DNA from 4 places in the Pseudoalteromonas sp. 10-33 genome. Region 4 is predicted to be linked to each of the others. Evidence: predicted binding sites of a transcription regulator. Region 4 holds the regulator's gene; each other region holds the start of a gene.
The links. The regulator MetJ, encoded in region 4, represses methionine synthesis genes. The targets are predictions, from matches to a motif close to TAGACGTCTAGACGTCTA.

Region 1 (3,218 bases), on a different contig from region 4:
TTGCTAATACTATTTACAATAAATTCCAAAGCAAATACAGCAAACTCACCTTGGCCCGAAATAAGAAAACAAAGAATAAACCAGCTCCTGCCAAACGCTTTAAAAGCGGCTAATGTAGACGCTTGGCTTATTGTTTGTAGAGAAAATAATAACGACCCATTGGCCGACCATATTGGCTGTGAAAACGCAGGATCTCCAGCGGCGTACTTATTTTACTTCAATAAAGGGACGTTTCATTCAGTTGCTTACTCACCTTCAAGCGAAGCAAAAGCACTCGACGAGCTAAATATACATGAAAAAGTGATCTCAGTGCCACGCAGTGTGTCTGCGTTAAAATACGCCGCTGAGTTTATAAAAAAGCAGCCTTTTGAGCGCATTGCAATAAATGTCTCTGACCTTAACGCGCAGGCTGATGGCTTATCGCACTCACAATACAAGCAACTAGCGAGCTTATTAGGCGCAAAGCACACAGCAAAACTCGTATCTTCTGAAGAAGTCGTTTATCAATGGCTTTCAATTAAATTACCTGCGGAGGTTGAAATAATGAAAGAGGCTGCAATGCTTTCAGCAACGTGGCAACTAGAGGCTTATAAAACCATTGTTCCAGGTAAAACCACCGATGCCGATGTAGCCAAATTTTTAAAAGCTAAAATGAAAGCACGAGGCGTAACTGACGCGTGGGCTGCCGACCAAAATCCTAATGTAAACTCAGGCCCCGACCGCGGACATTCGCATTCTACAAATAAAGTGATTATGCCGGGTGACGTAATTCAAATTGATTTTGGTGTAAAGCTCTACAATCGCTGGGTAAGTGATATTCAGCGTTTTGCTTATGTACTTAAAGAAGGGGAAACCTCTGCACCGGCCAACATTCAGCAATATTGGATTAACGCCAGAGACAGTGGTTTTGCCGCATTTAATGCCATGAAACCCGGCGTAAAAGGCATAGACGTGGATCAAGCTCAAACCGTATTAATGAATAAATACAACTCAGAGCCTGTGCCATGGAGCACCGGTCACCCAGTAGGATATGTTGCGCACGACACTGGCCCAAATTTAGGGGGTTCTCGCAGTGCGCAAGTAAGGCCTGCAGCACATCGTAAACTAAAAGAAGGAATGGTGTTTGCCTTTGATGGTTTTTTTAGTTGGCCTTTGAATAACACCGAGTTTAAAACCATTTCAGTTGAAGAAATGGCTGTGATTACTAAAAACGGCGCTGAGTATTTAATTCCTCCTCAACAAAATTTAGTATTAGTAGGTAACAACGAGTAGTTTAAAAAGTAAGTATGTTAAATGCAGTGAGTTAAGCCTATTTTTAGGGGGTTAACTCATTGCTTGCTACAGACTTAAGTAATAATGAATAAATTTCATTTAGACATCTATACATCTAGAGGTTGATATTTTTTGCTTTCAGTTCATAATTAGCACGAGTTTTTATGAGTAGGAGTTAAAAATATGCCAATCACTGTAAAGGATGAGCTTCCGGCCATTGCACGTTTACGCCAAGAAAACGTATTTGTAATGCCAAAAAGCCGTGCAAAAACGCAAGAAATCCGCCCAATGCGTTTGGCTATATTAAATTTAATGCCTAATAAAGTAGAAACCGAAGTACAGTTTATTCGTTTGCTTGCCAATTCTCCTTTGCAAGTAAACGTAGAGCTGCTGCGCCTAGACACCCACCGCAGCAGTAATAATTCAGAAGAACACCTCGATACGTTTTATCGCTATTTTTCAGAGGTAAAAAACAACAACTACGATGCGCTTATTGTTACAGGTGCACCACTAGCACATTTAGAGTATGAAGATGTTGCCTACTGGGAAGAGCTAAAAGTCATTATTGATTGGGCAGAGCAACACGTTACCTCTACGTTGTTTTCGTGTTGGGCGGCCCATGCCGCGTTATTCCACAGCTACAACTTAAAGCGCGACTTAAAACCCAACAAGCTGTGTGGCGTATTCACCCACCAATGCCATTTTAAACACGGGGCATTAACTCGCGGTTTTGACGATACCTTTTTAGTACCACACTCACGGTATGGGCACATTGATATAAACAAAATAAACGCATGTGATGATCTTGTTGTATTAGCAGGCTCTGAGCGAGTAGGTGCTTACTTACTTAAAAATAAATCGGGTAGCCAAGTGTTTATAACCGGCCACCCGGAATACGATGCCGACACCCTAAAAGGGGAGTACGAGCGCGATTTACAAAAAAGCCCAGATGCGCCAAAACCTGAAAATTACTTTCCTGATAATGATGCAAGCAAACAACCTTCAAAAACATGGCAAAGCCATGCTTTTTTACTTTTTTCGAACTGGTTAAATTACTACGTGTATCAAACCACACCGTATGATATTAATTTAGTTAGCCAAGATGTGAGGACTAACAACTATGCCGAATAATAAAGCCGCCAACAAACAGGCCCAACTAAGTGAAGCGCTCAAAGAGCGTATTTTAATTTTAGACGGCGCTATGGGCACCATGATCCAAACTCATAAACTCGAAGAAGAAGACTACCGAGGCGAGCGCTTTAAAGACTGGCACGTGCTCATAAAAGGTAATAACGATTTATTAAGCCTCACTAAGCCAGAGTTAATAACAGAAATACACCGCAGCTTTTTAGCTGCCGGTGCAGATATTATCGAAACTAACACTTTTAATTCAACCACCATTTCGATGGAAGATTACGACATGGCAAGCATAAGCCGTGAGGTAAACTTAGAGTCGGCAAAACTCGCACGCTCAATATGTGACAAGTTCACCGCTAAAAACCCTGAAAAACCTCGCTATGTGGCAGGTGTTTTAGGGCCAACATCTAAAACCTGTTCTATTTCGCCAGATGTAAACGACCCAGGTTACCGCAACGTAACGTTTGATAAGCTGGTTAATGCCTATGTTGAGTCTACTCTTGCTTTAATGGAAGGCGGCGCCGATTTAATACTTATCGAAACCATATTCGACACCCTCAATGCAAAAGCCGCCTCATTCGCAGTAGAAGAAGCGTTTGAGCAAGCAGGGCGCACATTACCTGTAATGATCTCGGGCACAATTACCGATGCCTCAGGGCGTACGCTTTCAGGGCAAACAACCGAAGCCTTTTACAACTCTATTCGCCATATTAAGCCTATTTCAATTGGCCTTAACTGCGCCCTAGGGCCAGACTTACTTCGCCAATACGTAGAAGAGCTTTCGCGCGTATGCGAAACATTTACCTCAG
Region 2 (3,218 bases), 380 kb from region 4:
TAAAAAGTTTACATCAATCAGCACCGAGCTATTAGTTTTATCAAGCACTTTAAATGACGGTGCCTCTGGCGCTTGCTCAAGCTTTGCAACCACCTCGCTTAAACTCGCCTCTTGCTCAAACCCCGGTGCTTTCTCAAGTGCCGACATTGTCACTGTAGTGCGGGCGTTATCTACAAAGTATTTATTGGCAACCGCTTTAATATCCTCAGCGGTGATGTTGTCGGCTGATTTATAAAGCTGGTTAATAACCTCAGGGTCGCGCTCAAAATGCATGTAACTCGCAAGCGTTGATGCTATTGCTTGCGACGAATCTAAACCATTAATAAAGCTATATTTAAGATTAGATTTTAAGTCACTTAATTTTTGTGCATCGACCAGTTCTGTTCGTGCTTTTGCGTAAGTGCGATTAATTGCATCGCGTGCTTTAGCTAAATCTTCTTCGTTTTCTACTTTTACAAATACATGCAGTAGGCCCGGATCTTTGGTTTCTGGATTATAGGTAAACATTTGGCTAGCAATTTGTTTATCAACAACCAGCTCTTGGTATAAATCTGAGTTATTTGAAAAATAAAGCTGTGAGATTAAATCAAGCGCAGCTCTGTCTTTTTTAGCAGGCTCCCACGGCGCACCTTTGTACGATACCATTAACCAATGCCCTGGTAAGGCTTTATTTTGCTCATGTAAATATTTAGGTGCTTGCTGTTTTGGCTCAGCTTTAATATCGGCAACGTAATCGCCTTTTTCCCAACCACCCCAGTGCTTTTTAACCATTGCCATAGTAGCTTTAGGGTCAACATCACCCACAATAACTAGCGATACATATTCTGGCTTATAAAACTTATCAAAAAACTCTTTACCGTAAGCCATTTGGTCTGGCATGGCTTCTATGTCTTCAAAAAAGCCCATTGTGGTGTGTTTGTAAGTATGCTTTTCAAAAGCCTCTGCACGCACAGCACTTAATAACTTGCGAATCGGGCTAGCGTTATTTTTTAAGTACTCACCTTTTACCGTCAATGCTTCGGTTCTAAATTGCTCTTCGGTGTAGGTTAAGTTTTGGAAAATATCAGCTTCAATCTCAAGTACTTTATCAAGGTGCTGCTTTGAAAAGTTTAAATGGTAGTTAGTGTAATCGTTGGTGGTGTATGCGCGGTTATCAACCCCTGCATTTTTGAATATGGCGGTGTATTCGTCTTGCGGAAATTTTTTAGAGCCTTTAAATACCATATGCTCAAAAAAGTGAGCAAAGCCGGTCTTGCCTGCCTCAACTTCGTTGCGAGATCCAACAGAAACCGGTATTTGCAGCGAAACTACATCTGGGTAATCCGTTTTAACAACCATGACTCGAAGGCCATTATCAAGCTCTTCAATTAGGTAATCTTGTGAAAAAACACGGTCATCAGCTTTTTTTATTTGTTCTTGTTTTGCTGCTTGCGTTGTTTCATTTTTTTGCATTGCACAGCCAGTTAAAGCGAGTGATACCGCAAGGCTTGTTGCTAATAATTTAAATTTCATAATTGTCCTTTAGTAAATTGAGCAAAGTTGTTGTCAAAATATTTACAATTTCACTGCTAATTATGCCCCAAAGCCAATAAATATAAGAGCCCTCAGCGACTTTATTATGTAAACAACTGTGTCATGCACTTAATTTAGGAACATCTTTGTATGAATAATCCTCACGTTGCTTGAAAAACTTTCACTTAAAAAATCTATCTAGACGTCTAAATGGCTGCTATATTAATTCCATCAACCATTGAGCTGGAATGAGGATTATGGCTTTATCACTGCAAGAGAAAATTGAGGACACCAATCAAGGTGTTTATCTTATTGGTACAACGCCCCCTAAAATAGGCACTGATAAAGCGCAATTAAAAACCATTGCAGAAAAACTACTGGGCCGCTTACACGAAATTGAGTACGACGGTGTTGTTATTTACGATATTCAAGATGAGAGTAGCCGCACTAATCAGGCTCGTCCGTTTCCATTTAAGCAAACTGTTGATCCGCGTGAATACAGTAAGTTGTTAAAAGATTTATCACGCCTAGATGTGATTACATATAAAAGTGTAGCTCAGCGCGGTGTAGCAGAATTTAAAGATTGGCTAAATGAAACTAAAAATGAATTTGATTTAAAAAACGTTGTTTTAGTAGGTAGCCCATCGTCAGTAGGTGATATAAAACTAAGCCTACCCGACGCTTATAAAACATTAGCAGAGCAAAGTGATGACTTCTTTTTAGGAGGCGTAACCATTGCAGAGCGACATGCAAGTAAACGTAATGAACACGAACGCTTAATAGAAAAAACAACGCAAGGTTGTCAGTTTTTTATATCGCAAGCAGTTTATAACGCACAAGCCACTATTGATTTAATAACAAGTTACGCGCGTACCTGCAAGGCACAAGGCGTTGCACCAAAACGTATTATACTCACGTTTACACCATGTGGCGGTGAAAAAACCCTAGAGTTCATGCAGTGGCTAGGTATTTCAGTACCAGAGGCGACTAAATGGCGCATGCTTGACGCCGACAACACCTTGAGTGAATCGGTGCGTATTTGCCGCGAAAATCTCGATTCAATTTTAAAAAGCTGTGCACACTTAGACGTGCCACTAGGTTTAAACATTGAAAGCTTAACAAACCGAAAAGAAGAAATTGACGCATCAATAAACTTATACCGTTTATTAAAAGCAACAATGGAACTCAACCTAGCTGAAAAACAAATTGCTTAATAGTTAAACTAATTTACACCCTTCTTGGCAAGCTACAGGCTTGCCTTTTTTATCTCACCAACTTATTTAAAAAACAACTTTAAAACAAAAATTAAATACACACCCACTTTGCTATTACCTCAAACATACTTTCAACTTTAATGGGTTTTGAAATATAGCCATTCATACCGCAGTCTTGCGCCTTTAATAAATCGGTTTCTCTAGTATTAGCAGTCATCGCAATAATGGGTAAGTTTTTAAACTTAGCTTGTTTTTTTATTTCTATGGCTGCCGTATAGCCATCCATTCGAGGCATTTGGCAATCCATCAACACCCCATCGTAAGTTTTTTGTTTTAGCGCGTCTAACGCCTCAAAGCCATCATTGGCAATATCAACAATTAGGCCATTCTTACGAAGTATTTGTGTTGCTACTTGTTGATTAAGTGGGTTATCTTCAACCAATAAAATATGAATACCTTGCAGTTTTTGTAGTGTATTTTGTGTATTTGAGC
Region 3 (3,218 bases), 420 kb from region 4:
AATTAAGCTGCTAGTTATGTAGTCTAGCGCATCAAAAATACGTTCATCTCGTTGGTTATCACTTACCGTTTGAGTGGCTTTTTCTGTACTTGTTGATACCGCTTGAAGTTTACTTTTAATGCCCAAACCCACAAGTAGCTTAGCTTGTTTTAACGCTTTGTTTTTATCGCTAGGCGCAAATAAAGGCTTACCATTAAAAAATAAGGCTACTTTTTCTTCTGAGATCTTTAGTTTTGCCGCCAGGTTTGTACACGCTGTTTTTGTGTCAACGTTATCAGCGAGTCCAGCAAACATAACGCGAAAATTATCGGTCATTTAAATATCCCTAAAGCTTTATAATTTAATGAGTATATACCTAAAGTATAAAAAAGTTCGAGGACCAATTAATAGTTATTTGTATAACCATAAATTAGCAGTGTTAAACAAAATAAGAAGCTATAAAAAACGGCCCTTAAAAGGACCGTTTTTTTATTGCTTTGGTCTTAAAGACCTGAAGCTGCGCGAAGTGCTTCTGCTTTATCTGTGCGTTCCCACGGGAATTCGTCACGGCCAAAATGGCCGTAAGCTGCAGTAGGAAGGTAGATAGGGCGCTCTAAATCAAGCATTTGAATTAAGCCGTATGGGCGTAAGTCAAAATGTTCACGAATTAGTTCGATTAAACGTGCTTCTTCTAATTTCCCAGTTCCAAACGTTTCAACACTGATTGAAGTAGGCTCTGCAACACCAATAGCGTAAGACACTTGTAATTCACACTTATCAGCAAGGCCAGCAGCTACTACGTTTTTAGCCACGTAACGTGCAGCGTATGCAGCTGAGCGGTCAACTTTTGATGGATCTTTACCAGAGAAAGCACCACCACCATGACGGGCCATGCCGCCGTAGGTATCTACGATGATTTTACGACCAGTTAAACCACAGTCACCCATTGGGCCACCAATTACAAAGCGACCTGTTGGGTTAATGAAGAATTTAGTTGCGCTTGTGATTAGTTCAGCAGGAAGTACTGGCTTGATGATTGTTTCCATCACTGCTTCAACTAAGTCATTTTGTGAGATATCTTCGTTGTGCTGAGTTGACAGAACAACTGCGTCAATACCAACTGGCTTGCCATTTTCGTATGCAAAAGTAACTTGAGATTTTGCATCTGGACGTAACCAGTTAAGCTCGCCGCTTTTACGCACTTGCGCTTGGCGTTGAACTAAACGGTGAGAATACGTTATTGGTGCAGGCATTAATACTTCGGTTTCGTTACATGCATAACCAAACATTAAACCTTGGTCACCAGCGCCTTGTTCTTCTGGGCTAGTGCGGTCAACACCTTGGTTAATATCAGGAGACTGTTTACCAATTGTGTTTAAAATTGCACACGAGTCTGCATCAAAACCCATGTCTGAATGCGTGTAGCCAATTTCACGTACTGTTTTACGTGTAATCTCTTCTATATCAACCCATGCGCTAGTCGTGATTTCACCACCAACCATAACCATACCAGTTTTCACGTATGTTTCGCACGCAACGCGGGCATGAGAGTCTTGCTCTAGGATAGCATCAAGAACCGCATCAGAGATTTGGTCGGCGATTTTATCCGGATGACCTTCAGAAACAGATTCAGAAGTAAATAAATGTTTTGCCATTGTATTTCTGCTCACAAATATTGCGCTTCACAAACGTCGGTATTAGCGCTAAAAAATTAAGGGGCGTATTTTATCTAAAACAAAACACCTTGCATAGTGTTTTTACGCCTAGACGTCTAAATAAAATTAGTTATGACATTATGGTCTTAAAAAATATTCATAATACCTCATTTTTATAGGGTTTTTAATTGCACACAGCCCCCACAATAAGTAAGAATGGTCGTTATAACAGTGCTCATATAATTTGAGTACATAAACGAACACATAAATACCCGCGCAAATACATATATAAGGTAGGAGAATTCATGCCATCTCGCAAAGAACTTGCAAATGCTATTCGCGTCTTGTCAATGGACGCAGTACAAAAGGCCAAATCTGGTCACCCTGGAGCCCCTATGGGCATGGCTGATATCGCAGAAGTATTATGGCGCGATTATCTAAAACATAATCCATCAAATCCAGAGTGGGCAGACCGAGATCGATTTATTCTTTCAAACGGCCACGGTTCAATGCTTATCTATTCTTTATTGCACTTAAGTGGTTATGATTTACCGCTGGACGAAATTAAAAACTTCCGTCAAATGCACTCTAAAACACCAGGTCACCCAGAATATGGTTATGCGCCAGGTATCGAGACTACTACGGGCCCATTAGGTCAAGGGATCACAAACGCGGTAGGTATGGCAATTGCTGAAAAAGCGCTTGCGGCACAATTTAACCGTGAAGGGCACGACATTGTCGATCACCATACCTACGCATTTATGGGCGACGGTTGTTTAATGGAAGGTATTTCGCACGAAGCCTGTTCACTTGCCGGCACATTAGGCCTAGGTAAGCTAGTTGCCTTTTGGGACGACAACGGTATTTCTATTGATGGTGAAGTTGAAGGTTGGTTTAGCGATGACACACCAGCACGTTTTAAAGCATATGGCTGGCACGTAATTAGTGATGTTGATGGCCACGACGGCGATGCGGTAAGTGCTGCAATAGCAGAAGCAAAAAGCGTTACTGATAAACCAACGCTAATTTGTTGTAAAACAATTATTGGTTACGGTTCACCTAATAAATCAGGTAGCCACGATTGTCACGGTGCACCACTTGGCGATGACGAAATTAAAGCGTCTCGTGAGTTTTTAGGTTGGACAGGCGATGCCTTTGAAATTCCTGAAGACATTTACGCACAGTGGGATGGAAAGGCTAAAGGTCAAGAGCTTGAATCAAGCTGGGACGAAAAGTTTGCAGCCTATGCAAAAGCACACCCAGAGCTTGCCGCTGAATACAAACGCCGTACAAATTCAGATTTACCTGCGGATTGGGCTGAAAAGTCTCAAGCGTACATTGAAGAGTTACAAGCAAACCCGGCGAATCCAGCGTCACGTAAAGCGTCACAAAATGCATTAAATGCATTTGGCCCATTATTACCAGAATTTATGGGTGGCTCTGCCGATTTAGCAGGTTCAAACTTAACAATTTGGGATGGCTCTAAAGGCCTAACTGCTGACGATGCAAGCGGAAACTACGTTTACTATGGTGTACGTGAGTTTGGTATGTCGGCTATTATGAACGGTATTGCGCTTCATAAAG
Region 4 (3,218 bases):
GGATGAATTTTTATTTATAAAGTGTCGATATAATTTACTAAAGTTATTGAAAAACCTCTTAAAATTAATCGAACTAGCATATAACAGGATAGACCTGATATTGCTTGGAATTTAAAAATAATAAGGGTATCGTAGCCTAAACTTCACCTCTCACTTTTACTTTAATTGCAGGATACAATCGCGTTATGTCAGACTTTCGTGAACAAGCACTACACTATCATTCGCACCCCGTTCCAGGAAAAATTAGCATTGAGCTAACCAAGCCTGCTGAAACGGTTAAAGATCTCGCATTAGCATATAGCCCAGGAGTTGCAGAACCAGTACGCGAAATAGCTGCTGACCCTGCAAACGCTTATAAATATACCGGCAAAGGGAATATGGTTGCGGTTATCACTAATGGTACTGCAATTTTAGGCCTGGGCAATTTAGGCCCACTTGCTTCAAAACCTGTAATGGAAGGTAAGGCGTTACTGTTTAAGCGATTTGCTGGCCTTGATTCTATTGATATTGAAGTTAAACATCGCACCACGGAAGATTTTATTAATACAGTGGCTAATATTGCCGACACATTTGGCGGTATTAACCTCGAAGATATAAAGGCGCCAGAGTGCTTTGAAATAGAAAAAGCGTTGATTGAACGCTGCAGTATTCCTATATTTCATGATGATCAGCACGGTACAGCTATTGTAACCGCTGCGGGTATGTTGAACGCGCTTGAGGTGCAGGGCAAGTCTATCGAAAATGCCACTATTGTGTGTTTGGGGGCGGGTGCTGCTGCGGTTGCTTGTATGGAGCTTTTAATTAAGTGTGGTGCTTTGCGTGAGCACATATACATGCTTGACCGTAAAGGTGTTATTCATACTCGTCGCGATGACTTAAATGAATACAAAAAACTTTTTGCAAACAATACAGATAAGCGCACGTTGCAAGATGTGATTGAAGATGCAGATGTATTTGTTGGTGTATCGGGGCCTAATCTATTAGCCGCCGACGATTTAAAGTTAATGGCAGAAAAACCAGTTGTGTTTGCTTGTTCAAACCCCGATCCTGAAATTGACCCTGCTTTGGCCCACTCAGCTCGAAACGATCTAATTATGGCAACGGGTCGCTCAGATTACCCTAACCAAGTTAATAATGTGTTGTGTTTTCCGTTTATATTTCGTGGTGCTCTTGATGTACGCGCTAGTGCAATTAATGATGAAATGAAAATAGCTGCCGTAGAAGCGATTAGAAGTATTGCAAAAGAGCCTGTGCCTGCTGAAGTACTGACGGCTGCGGGTGTTGATAAGCTGGAGTTTGGCGATAAGTATATTATTCCAAAACCAATGGATCCTCGTTTACTACCACGCATTGCAAAAGCGGTTGCAATGGCTGCGGTAGAGTCAGGTGTTGCACAAATTGATTTACCTGAAAACTACATGGAATAACTGTTAGGTTGTAACTTTAGACACAAAAAAACCTCAATTAATTGAGGTTTTTTTGTGTCTAAAACTACGTTTAGTCTTCGTTTAACACAGGCACTTCTAGCCCCATTTCTTGCATTATTTTTTTCACTTCTTCAGGGACTTTTTCGGCGTTATCCTTACGTAAGTCATCATCGTTAGGCAAAGGTTGGCCGGTAAATGCATGTAAAAACGCTTCACAAAGTAGTTCACTGTTTGTTGCATGACGTAGGTTATTAATTTGACGACGCGTGCGCTCGTCCGTTAATACCTTTAATACATTTAGTGGGATCGAAACGGTAATTTTTTTTACTTGTTCTGATTTTTTCCCGTGTTCTGCGTATGGGTGAATATACTCACCATTCCATTTAGCCATAAGATGTATCGTCGCCTCAGATTAATAATTGCTCACATGCGCTACAATGCATATGAATATGCGTGAAATTCTATCGATTTAAAAAAGATAGTCAAATACTAGTTATTTAGCCATCTAGAGCTTTAAATGTTTTGACATCTTTAATGAGATAAACTACTCTTTTAGACGTCTAAACATCCAAATTGAGCAGGTGACGAATATGAGCGAAAAAAATAAAGCAACCATTGCAGTGAGAAGTGGTGTTGAAGCCGACAAGCATCATGGCGCAGTTGTCGCACCTATTTATTTATCGACAACATATTCGTTTGCCGACTTTGATACAAAACGCCAATATGATTACGGACGAAGTGGTAACCCCAATCGTGATATTTTAGCTGAAACGTTAGCCGAACTAGAGGGCGGAGCACGGGGCATTATTACTGCTACGGGCATGTCTGCCGTTCATTTGGCTACGCAAATTTTGAATCATGATGATACGTTGGTGATCCCTCATGATTGTTACGGCGGCAGCTATCGTTTATTTACTTCACTGCAAAAGCGCGGTTTGCTTAAGCTGGAAGTTTTAGATTTAACTCAAGCACAAAGCTTGGACAAAATTTTAGCAATTAAACCCAAGCTAATTTGGATAGAAACACCCAGTAACCCATTACTACGCTTAACTGATATTAAAGCAATAACCGATATTGCTAAGCAGTGCGGTGCTTTAGTTGCTGCTGATAACACATTTTTATCACCGGCATTACAAAACCCCATTAAGTTTGGTGTTGATATAGTGGTGCACTCGACCACCAAATACATCAACGGCCATTCAGATGTAGTAGGCGGTGCGGTGATTGCAGCTTCACAAGCGCTGGGCGATGAATTGGCATGGTGGGCAAATAATATAGGTATTACAGGTGCGCCATTTGATAGTTATTTAACATTGCGTGGCTTGCGAACACTCAATGTGCGTTTAAAGCAGCATCAAGAAAACGCATTATCGATTGCTAACTATTTAGATAAGTCTGAATTTGTTCGTCAAGTGTATTACCCAGGCCTTGAATCGCACCCACAGCATGAATTAGCTAAAGCTCAGCAACTGGGCTTTGGTGGCATGGTGAGTTTTGATATTAAAGGCGACATAAACGATGCTGCGGCGTTTTTAACAAGCTTACGTGATTTTAGCTTGGCAGAGTCTTTGGGCGGAGTTGAGAGCTTAATATGCCATCCTGCAACGATGACACACGCTGGAATGGAACCTAAAGCACGGCTTGAAGCAGGGGTTGGCGACACGCTTATTCGAGTTTCAGTCGGTATAGAAGATATAAACGACTTATTAGCTGATTTAGAACGCGTGTTTCAGCTTGTAAAGCCTGGGCAAAATAAAAACATTGGCCTTGTTGGTAAAGGGGCTGGCTCGC

Region 1: metA (homoserine O-acetyltransferase MetA) is a predicted target of MetJ. The motif match lies at 1,373-1,390, and genes of this name have one in related genera.
Region 2: ATS76_RS02060 (methylenetetrahydrofolate reductase) is a predicted target of MetJ. The motif match lies at 1,712-1,729, and genes of this name have one in related genera.
Region 3: metK (methionine adenosyltransferase) is a predicted target of MetJ. The motif match lies at 1,736-1,753, and genes of this name have one in related genera.

Annotation. Positions count from the first base shown of each region.
Region 1 is NZ_LOFI01000023.1:41,684-44,901, forward strand. It holds gene ATS76_RS11105 (M24 family metallopeptidase) at 1-1,272, shown strand, start outside; gene metA (homoserine O-acetyltransferase MetA) at 1,456-2,403, shown strand; gene ATS76_RS11115 (homocysteine S-methyltransferase family protein) at 2,393-3,218, shown strand, end outside.
Region 2 is NZ_LOFI01000001.1:446,196-449,413, reverse strand. It holds gene ATS76_RS02065 (M16 family metallopeptidase) at 1-1,512, opposite strand, end outside; gene ATS76_RS02060 (methylenetetrahydrofolate reductase) at 1,770-2,726, shown strand; gene ATS76_RS02055 (response regulator) at 2,818-3,218, opposite strand, start outside.
Region 3 is NZ_LOFI01000001.1:478,626-481,843, forward strand. It holds gene ATS76_RS02190 (hypothetical protein) at 1-315, opposite strand, end outside; gene metK (methionine adenosyltransferase) at 483-1,634, opposite strand; gene tkt (transketolase) at 1,940-3,218, shown strand, end outside.
Region 4 is NZ_LOFI01000001.1:63,453-66,670, forward strand. It holds gene ATS76_RS00270 (malic enzyme-like NAD(P)-binding protein) at 186-1,427, shown strand; gene metJ (met regulon transcriptional regulator MetJ) at 1,498-1,818, opposite strand; gene metB (cystathionine gamma-synthase) at 2,018-3,218, shown strand, end outside.